Regions from separate parts of the Oceanobacillus sp. MO10714A genome, predicted to be linked through region 2. Evidence: riboswitches for the same ligand, from Rfam matches in the RefSeq annotation. Region 2 holds a riboswitch; the other holds the start of a gene.
What was found. A riboswitch is a leader RNA that binds a small molecule or an ion and turns the genes downstream of it on or off. The one in region 2 is predicted to bind FMN.

Region 1: linked by a shared signal. The riboswitch ahead of ribE (riboflavin synthase) and the one ahead of SPD53_RS14010 (ECF transporter S component) in region 2 are both predicted to bind FMN.

The regions. Positions count from the first base shown of each region.
Region 1 is NZ_JAXHDC010000030.1:7,960-12,391, reverse strand. It holds gene SPD53_RS13795 (DUF3278 domain-containing protein) at 1-67, opposite strand, end outside; gene SPD53_RS13790 (helix-turn-helix transcriptional regulator) at 64-264, opposite strand; gene ribH (6,7-dimethyl-8-ribityllumazine synthase) at 466-933, opposite strand; partial or broken gene ribB (3,4-dihydroxy-2-butanone-4-phosphate synthase) at 1,171-1,788, opposite strand; gene ribE (riboflavin synthase) at 1,799-2,455, opposite strand; FMN riboswitch at 2,796-2,940, opposite strand; gene SPD53_RS13770 (MerR family transcriptional regulator) at 3,049-3,810, opposite strand.
Region 2 is NZ_JAXHDC010000031.1:18,316-22,747, forward strand. It holds gene SPD53_RS14005 (S8 family serine peptidase) at 1-2,218, shown strand, start outside; FMN riboswitch at 2,326-2,470, shown strand; gene SPD53_RS14010 (ECF transporter S component) at 2,669-3,259, shown strand; gene SPD53_RS14015 (hypothetical protein) at 3,429-3,782, opposite strand; gene SPD53_RS14020 (1,4-dihydroxy-2-naphthoate polyprenyltransferase) at 3,842-4,432, opposite strand, start outside.

The DNA of each region.
Region 1 (4,432 bases), on a different contig from region 2:
AAAAGTAAAGCATCTTTTTTTCCTTATATTCATCATCCGGTAATAGAAAGGATATCCAAGATTTCATTGCGTATCGACCTCCCAGAATAATTCGTCCAATGTTTTGTTAAGTGACTTTGCTAAATTAATACAGAGCTGGAGACTAGGATTATATTCCCCTTTTTCAATGAGCCCAATTGTTTGCCTGGTGACACCAACCTGGCGCGCTAGCTGCTCTTGTGTCATGGAATTTTTAATTCGAGTAATTTTTACGTTGTTTTTCATTTGTCACCCTACTTACGAAATGTAAGATATAGATTTCTTTTGTAATTTATATCTTACATCAGAGAGGAGGGTAAAGTCAACTGTGAAATAAAAAATGTACGAATTAGACCAACATTCAGGGAGGGCTGACATTCAATAAATCGCGTTATAAAATTAAAGAACCCTCCAAATCAAAAATTGGAGAGTTCTTCATGCAAGCTGTTATGAAATCTGCTTCATCAAATTCGCCATCTCAATAGCTGCTGTTGCAGCATCCCAACCTTTATTTCCGGCTTTCGTTCCAGCCCGCTCAATGGCCTCTTCAATTGTATCGGTCGTTATGACACCGAAAATAACAGGAATACCATCTTGCATATTAATCGCAGCCACACCTTTAGAAACTTCACTACATACATAATCAAAATGTGGGGTAGAGCCGCGGATTACTGTACCAAGTGTAATAACTGCATCATATTTTTTAGATGTTGCTAACTTTTTTGCGACGATTGGAATTTCAAAAGCTCCTGGCACCCACGCAACATCAATATCATCTTCATTTACACCGTGTCTGCGTAAGGCATCTTCAGCTCCTGCGAGTAGCTTACCGGTAATAAAATCATTAAACCTTCCAACGACAATCCCGATTTTTAAATCGGTTCCTACTAAATGACCTTCGAAAATATTACTCATTTTTCTTCTCCTTCAATGTTTTTCCTATTTATTATCAAACGAAACTTCATTCAGTAGAAGTTTCGACGCACAGAACATGTTAGTGTCGACGTTGCGAAACGAATCGCGTTTTTAGTCGACTGCTCCTCCCCCACTGAATTCGCTTTCGTGAATCAGTGTGTTAGTGTCTGTTATCCCCCGACTAGATAGATTTGATTACTCTCTCTATTTTGAGACGGAGCTTTACGAACGATTTCACCGTGATAAAAGAACCTTGCTCGATTTGCGGTATTCTACTAAATCCTTAATTGTCAAAATAACTAAATTAAAGTGCTCTGCAACTTTTTTCAGTTCCGCACCGCGCGCCATTGTTCCATCTGGGCTCATAATCTCGCAAATTACCCCAACTGGTTCTGCACCAGCAAGCTTAGCTAGATCAACTGCAGCTTCGGTATGACCAGGTCGTTCCACAACACCGCCACTCTTTGCAATCAGCGGAAAAATATGCCCAGGTTTATTAAAATCACTAGCTTTGGCTTCAGGATCCAACATATTTAAGATTGTTGTTGAACGCTCAAAAGCTGAGATCCCGGTATGTGTTGAAACATGGTCAATCGACACGGTGAATGCAGTCCGGTAAGGGTCCGTATTCTCCGGCGCCATTAGGGTTAAGGAAAGCTGCTTTGCTTTTTCTTCTTCAATAGGAACGCAAATCAACCCTTTTCCTTCGTTTGCCATAAAGTTAATCATTTTTGGTGTTGCAAATTTTCCTAATGCGAGAAAATCGCCTTCATTTTCCCTGTCCTCATCATCTACTACAATAATTGCTTTCCCTTCTTTTAACTCCTCGATTGCTTGCTCTACGGTTGCGTACAATTTATTCACCTCATCCATTTAAAAATCCACTTTCAGCTAGGGTTGCCTTCGTAATTCCATTTGTTGCTGGTTGTTCTGATCTTTTAGAAAGTAAATTCTCCATATACTTCGCGAGCATGTCACATTCGATATTCACGAAATCACCAAGCTGTTTCTCGCCAATAATCGAGTCTGCTTGCGTGACAGGGATTAGGGAAATGACAAATCCATTACCTGTAATTTCAAATATCGTTAGTGAAGTGCCATCGACCGTGACAGATCCTTTATCAATAGAATATTTCAGCAATTGTTGATCTGTCTTGATTTCCATGTATTTCGCATTTTCATGACGGCGAACAGAAATGATTTCTCCAGTCCCATCGACATGGCCACTGACAAAATGACCGCCAAATCGACCATTCGCTGCCATTGCCCGCTCTAAATTAACAGGGCTCCCGATCTGTAACATATGGAGCGTTGTCGCTTTAACCGTTTCGGGCATAACGTCAGCCGTGAAAAAGCCTGGTCCATGTTCATGGACAGTTAGACAGACACCGTTCACCGAGATACTGTCCCCGAGATTCACATCGGACAGAACTGTCGTACATGCGATTTTAAATTGTAATGAATTGGGATTTCGTTTAATGGATTGGATTGTTCCAATTTCTTCCACAATTCCAGTGAACAATGAAATAAAACCTCCTTCTAGAGATCACGTGTAATCTTCTGTTTTTGTAAAATAATGTATTTGAATTCTTTCCACCGCGGGGCGTTTGGGTGGTAAGGAAAGAGTTTGATTGGAGTACGGTTTTTATAAACATGCATACATTTAAGAAATACGGAAATATGCGAGGATGCATAAAAGAATTCCGTTTGTTCTTGCATATGCCATTAGGAGTAAGGCTTCTGTTGTAACCGTATCAATTAAAATGCGCGATTGAAGCTATTTCTCTATATTAATTTACTCTCTGCAGCTCCTTTCTGTTTTAAAAGAGAGAATACTAGAATCGGCATCGCATAAATTTTCGCAACAACTTCTCCCATCCAGACTGTAACTGTCGGTGCTGGAATTACACCAGCTCCACCGTCTCCTAAAGAGTACGGGTCACGGACTTACAAGCATAACACTTGAACACCGCCGGTAAGGAGTTTCACCTTGCCCCGAAGTTATTGGAAAATATTATACTACTATTAAAGTATCATGTTCAATAAAATGTGGCAACTGGATGTACCTATTTGGCGAAATGGAAATACGTTTATCCCTAACTCTATGATATTCATTTATTCCTCATTTTCCTTATACAATGCCTCCATTTCCTCGCCAATTTTCATTAAATAGGATTCTTGTTCAGAGGTAAGCATGGTAGGGAACTGAAAATCCATTGTCTCCTGATCCATTAACTCCTGTGCCTTTTCCAGTTCCATCGCAAAGGCTTCTTTATCCTCAACATGTCTTGTTGCCAGTTCGGTTAGTCCCATTAGTAATTCAAAAGCTTCTGGTGAATTTGCAGGGACATTATCTTGCATCAATTTTTCTAACTTAGCTAGCCAATCAAGCATTTCCACGTCCAGTAGTTGCTGGTATTCTTTTGGCAGGGAAAAGTATTCTTTAGCAACCGATTCCGGGAGATACTCTTTCGCCCATTCCTTCAGATCTTCCTCATGTTCCATTTGAAAAAGTAAAGAACTTAACACTGTCCAATTGATTGATTTTCCTGCCTTGAGTAAGTTTTGTACTCGCTCGACAGCTTCGATTGCCTGATTTAATTCATCCCGCTTTTCGGTTAAAAGTTTATGCTGCAAAGGTAATGATTTCTCGAGCTGCACAGCACAATCCATTTCATCTTTTATGAAATCTTTGATCTCTTGTAATGGATAGCCCAAAAACTTTAGTGATTGAATTTGTTGCAGCTTCGCAAGTTCATTTAATCCGTAAAGTCTGTGGCCTGATTCATTTCTTTCAGTTGGTACGAGTAAACCTAACTCTTCATAAAAACGTAAGGTGCGTACGGTTATTCTGGCCTGTTTGCTGAATTCACTGATTGAAACCTAGGTGCTTCATGATTCATAAAAAATCCCTCCATTTTATCAGATATTAAGGGTCTGTAATCCCCCACTGAATGAGTTCCGCTTTATTGTTAATTATAAGTTATCATGTATCGTAACGGAGGGGGCAAGGGGGAAAGGCTAATTTGTTTGGAAAATCGAGAGTAATTCTGAAATTGCTATAGATTTAATACTAAAAAAACCTTAAATAAATGAGTACTGTAGAAATCCAAACTACTTGAGATGGCATTCTTTGCAAAAAAAGGTGTCTTCGCCTGAACGACTCCGAATTCGTTAATTTCGTGTACATAGAAGGCGCCTAATCGGATGAACGACTCCGGTTCCGTTAATTTCGTGTATTTAGAAGGCGCCTAATCGGATGAACGATTCCGGTTCCGTTAATTTCGTGTATTTAGAAGGCGCCTAATTGCGTGAACGACTCCGAATTCGTTAATTTCGTATACATAGAAGGCGCCTAATCGCGTGAACGATTCCGATTCCGTTAATTTCGTGTAATTAGAATTCATCTAATTGCCTGAACGAATTGGATTCCGTTAATTTCATGTACATAGAAGGTGCCTAATTAATTCCGTCATGCTCGTACAATTAAAAGATGGTC
Region 2 (4,432 bases):
TGAAGGAGAAGCATATTTACAATACAGTCAGTGGTACAATCTCGAGAATAACTGGGATTACGGGCATGTGTATATTTCTAGTGATATGGAAAACTGGGAACAGTTAGAGCGAATCACCAATGTTTCCGATGGCTGGATTGAGTCGGAAATTGATCTATCTGATTATAGCGGGGAAAGAGTTTATATCGGATTTAATCTGACTTCTGACATCAGCATTGCCCGAGATGGTTGGTATATTGATGATGTTGGGCTTGCTGATACGTCAAGAGGTGAGTCAGCACAAGCGCCGAACATCGGAATGAATTCTTCCGCTGGATTATTGTTAGGTCTTAATAGTATCGGAATGAAGAAGGCTCCAATTGATCCCGATAAATTAAAACCAGCATTTCCAGATGAAAAAGAATCGGTTAAAGAAGATGCAATTACACCTGCCGCTTTACCATTAGCTGCGACAGTAAGCGTGCTTGAAAGCGGAAGGTCAGTGAATACGAATCCTGCAGATGGGTCCTTCTCTATCACTCATGCTGCTGGTGACTTCACCGTAGTTGCAGAAAGTTATGGTTACCATCCTGCAGAAGAAAATGTAACAGTCGAGGCAGATGAATCAACAACAGTTAACTTTACTCTAGAAGAACAAGATGAATACACCATTTCAGGTACGGTAACAGATGAAGTAACTGGTGAAGGAATTGCAGACGCTACACTTCTAATTGTAGAAGATGCGAATGTGGAAGCCGTTACGACAGATGAAAATGGTGCCTTTACGATCACTGCTTATGAAGGCGTATATACGCTAAAAGTACTAGCTCGTGGCTATCATGGAGCAGAAGTAGAAGCTGACTTTACTTCTGATGGTACGGTTAATATTGAATTAGAACCTTTCTACACCGTTCCGGGCGGAGAGATTGGCTATGATGATGGAACAGCGGAAAACGCTCGTGCATTCTATGATGCTGGTAATGGCTGGGCAGTTCGTATGTCCCTTGATGAAGGACAAGAATCGGCAATTGTAACGGATGGGGTTTTCCAATTCCATGATGACGATTGGCCAGTTCCAGGAGGTACGGAATTTGCCGTTGAGGTATGGGATGCAAGTGGGCCGGATGGCACTCCAGGTGAGCGAATTGCTGGCCCAGTTGAAGCAGAGGCAATTCGGAGTCTGGATGAGTGGACGGTTGTTGACTTAAGTGAACATGCGATTCAAGTAAATGGTGATTTCTATATGGTCTATATTCAACGAGATGTGAATACAAATGCACCGGGCCTAGCAACAGATGAAAACGGACCAAATGCTGAAAGAAGCTTCCAATATGTAGGCGGTGCATGGAATCAATCCCCGGCAGATGAAGGGAACTATATGATCCGTGCCAGAGTAAACTACGAGGTGGAAGAAGCGGTCATTACGTCTCCTGAAGATGGACTAATCACGAATGAAACAGAAGTTACGGTAGAAGGTACTGCTTCACCGACTACCTTCATTAAATTAGTGAATAATGGAGAAGAAGTAGATACTGTAGAAGTTGGAGATGACGGTAAGTTTGCAATTCCTGCAACGCTTGCGGAAGGTGATAATGAATTAGTTGCAGTTACCGTACTGGATGATACAGAAATTATGGAATCCGAACCTGTAGCAGTTGTCTTGGATACAGAAGCACCAGCACTGACCATCGACAATCCCGAAGACGGTGAGAAAACAAATCGTGAAACCGTAACGGTAGAAGGGACAGTTGAGGATGCTAATCTTGATTATGTCGAGGTAAACGGACAGCGCGCTAAGATTGATGATGGGAATTATTCTCTGCGAATTATTCTTGATGAAGGGATAAATGACATTGAAGTTATAGCGGCCGACTTGGCGGGCAATTCAACGTCTGAAGCTGTATCATTGGATGTCGACTTCACACCTCCTGCAATCGAGAATCTGACACCTGAAGAAGATGTGTACTTGGGTGCAGGGGAAAGCGTGAAGTTCGAATTTGATAGTGAGCCTGGCTTAAAGTCCACATTTGTCGTCCATATGCCGCTCACGAATGTGAATTCCAATCCGACTGAATTACCGATGATGGAAACATCTGAAGGACATTATGTCGGCTACTGGACAGCAACAAGCAATGTTGTTGCAGAAGGAGCAGTTATCGAAGTAATCGCAGTCGATGATTATGGGAATGAAACAAGAGCTCAAACAGACGGGAAACTATTTATTAATACAGATGAATGATGGAAAAGGTGCGGCGATCTTGCCGCACCTTCTTTCTTTGCTTGAGCACGTCTCTTGCAATTTATGAAAAATGTAGTATACTTATCATTAGTAATTGAATAATCGATTCTAATCTTCGGGGCAGGGTGCAATTCCCGACCGGCGGTGAGGGGTATGCTTACTCTAAGTCCGCGAACCATAATTTCAATTCTTATGGTTGATCTGGTGTAATTCCAGGACCGACAGTTACAGTCTGGATGGGAGAAGATGTCGAGCCAAATCAAGGTGCATTTTTATGTACCTTCACTTACTCTTGTATTCCCAAACCCTAAAGCCCCATTTACGGCTTTAGGGTTTTTCTGTCTTAAATGAAATTTTAAGACGCTGGAACAGAAGAGTTGTCAAAGTGGCAAGGCGATCCTTCATCACGAGTTAGAATCGGTTAGCAAAAGATGAAGGAGGAAGATGGAGATGCAAAAATCTGCAAAGCAATCTTCAAAGTTATTAAAACTTATTATTTTAGCACTGCTAGGATCAATCGCGCTCGTTTTATTTTTCTTAAACTTTCCGCTGCCGTTCCTACCACCATATTTAAAAATTGATTTTAGTGATGTGCCGGCATTGATGGCTTCACTTATTTTTTCACCACTTGCTGGTGTAGCTGTCGTTCTCATTAAGAACGTGCTTTATTTCGCGGTGTCTGGATCAGGGGACCCGGTCGGTGTTCTAGCGAATTTTCTTGCAGGTGTAATGTTTGTCCTTCCAGTTTCACTTATTTATCATAAGTTCCATAAAGGTGTAAAATCGATCGTTTCCGGCTTAGTTACAGGAACAATCGTTATGGCAGTTGGAATGTCTGTACTAAATTATTATGTTATTCTGCCCGCTTATGCATGGTTTATGGGGTGGGACATGAGTGAACAAATGGCGTGGGGCGCCGTGCTTGTTGGGGTGTTTCCATTTAACTTGCTGAAAGGAATTATTGTCGGAATGTTATTTGTTCCTGTGTTTATAAAAATGCGCAGCTGGATCGAACAGAAACAAACAAATTTAGCTGCATAATATACATTTAAAAAAAGGTTCGTCTCAAATAATTGAGACCGAACCTTTTTTCATGTCTTGGGGAAATATAATAGAACCTGATTATCTAGCAAAGGCTGTACTTTTTAAAAAGAATAGTAGGCAAGGTTATTGGCGAGTGATCCTGCCTACTAATCTTAGGGGTGTTTTTTTATTCTTCTTCCACAAGTGTTTTTGCAGTTGGGATAGCATCGAGTCTTTCTTCCGGTATCGGCTTTTGTGATACGACACTCATACCATACGTTTTATTATCAATCCGCTCCAGCGCTTCATCAATCGCTTGTAATCGTTCCTTGTGAACGAGTTCCATTCCAGCATCACGTTCTTGTTCAAACTGTTCGGTACCCACGTCAGCTGGATGATTGCCATAATCAGACAGTTCTTGAATCGAGTCGTTCGGTGATTTATTAGTAGATTGACTGGAAAGCTTTTCCGTTTCCGCTTTTAATTCGAGCAACCGCTTACGGAAATAAGCTAATTTATCATCTGAAAGATAGGTCTTCATCAAAATCGCTCCTTTTCATTCAGGCAACATTCAAGAAATTTAAGCAGTGACAAGTAAGCTTAGACAAATGCTGCAATGACGAGGGATATTCCAAGTAAGAAGCCGTAAATGGTGTTCGTTTTTCCAGTTGCAATCATTGCGGGCATCATTTCGAGTGGTTCGGTCTTACCGCGGAAGTTTTTGATGACTGTTACGGCTTTCGGTACGCTAAGGAAAGTGATTAGTGTCCAGATAGGCAAGAGACGTGCAATAATTAAAGCTAATGTCCAGCTGTAAGCAATGCTAAATAGTACTGCAAGCACGGTAATTGCTTTTTCCCTGCCGATCAGTACAGCAATAGTTTTTCTTCCGCCAGCTTTATCCCCGTCACGATCACGAATATTATTAGATAAATTGATGCTGCCGATAAAAATGGTAACTGGAATCGATATCCAAATTACTTCACTCGTAATTGTTAGGGTCTGGATGAAATACGTGATGCCGATAATGACTGTCCCCATTAGTACACCGGAAAACAACTCACCAAATGGTGTATATGAAATTGGAATAGGTCCTCCAGTATATAGATAACCGATTGCCATACATATTAAACCGATAATAGCAATCCACCAACTTGACTCGATACAAATATAAACACCAAGAATAACAGC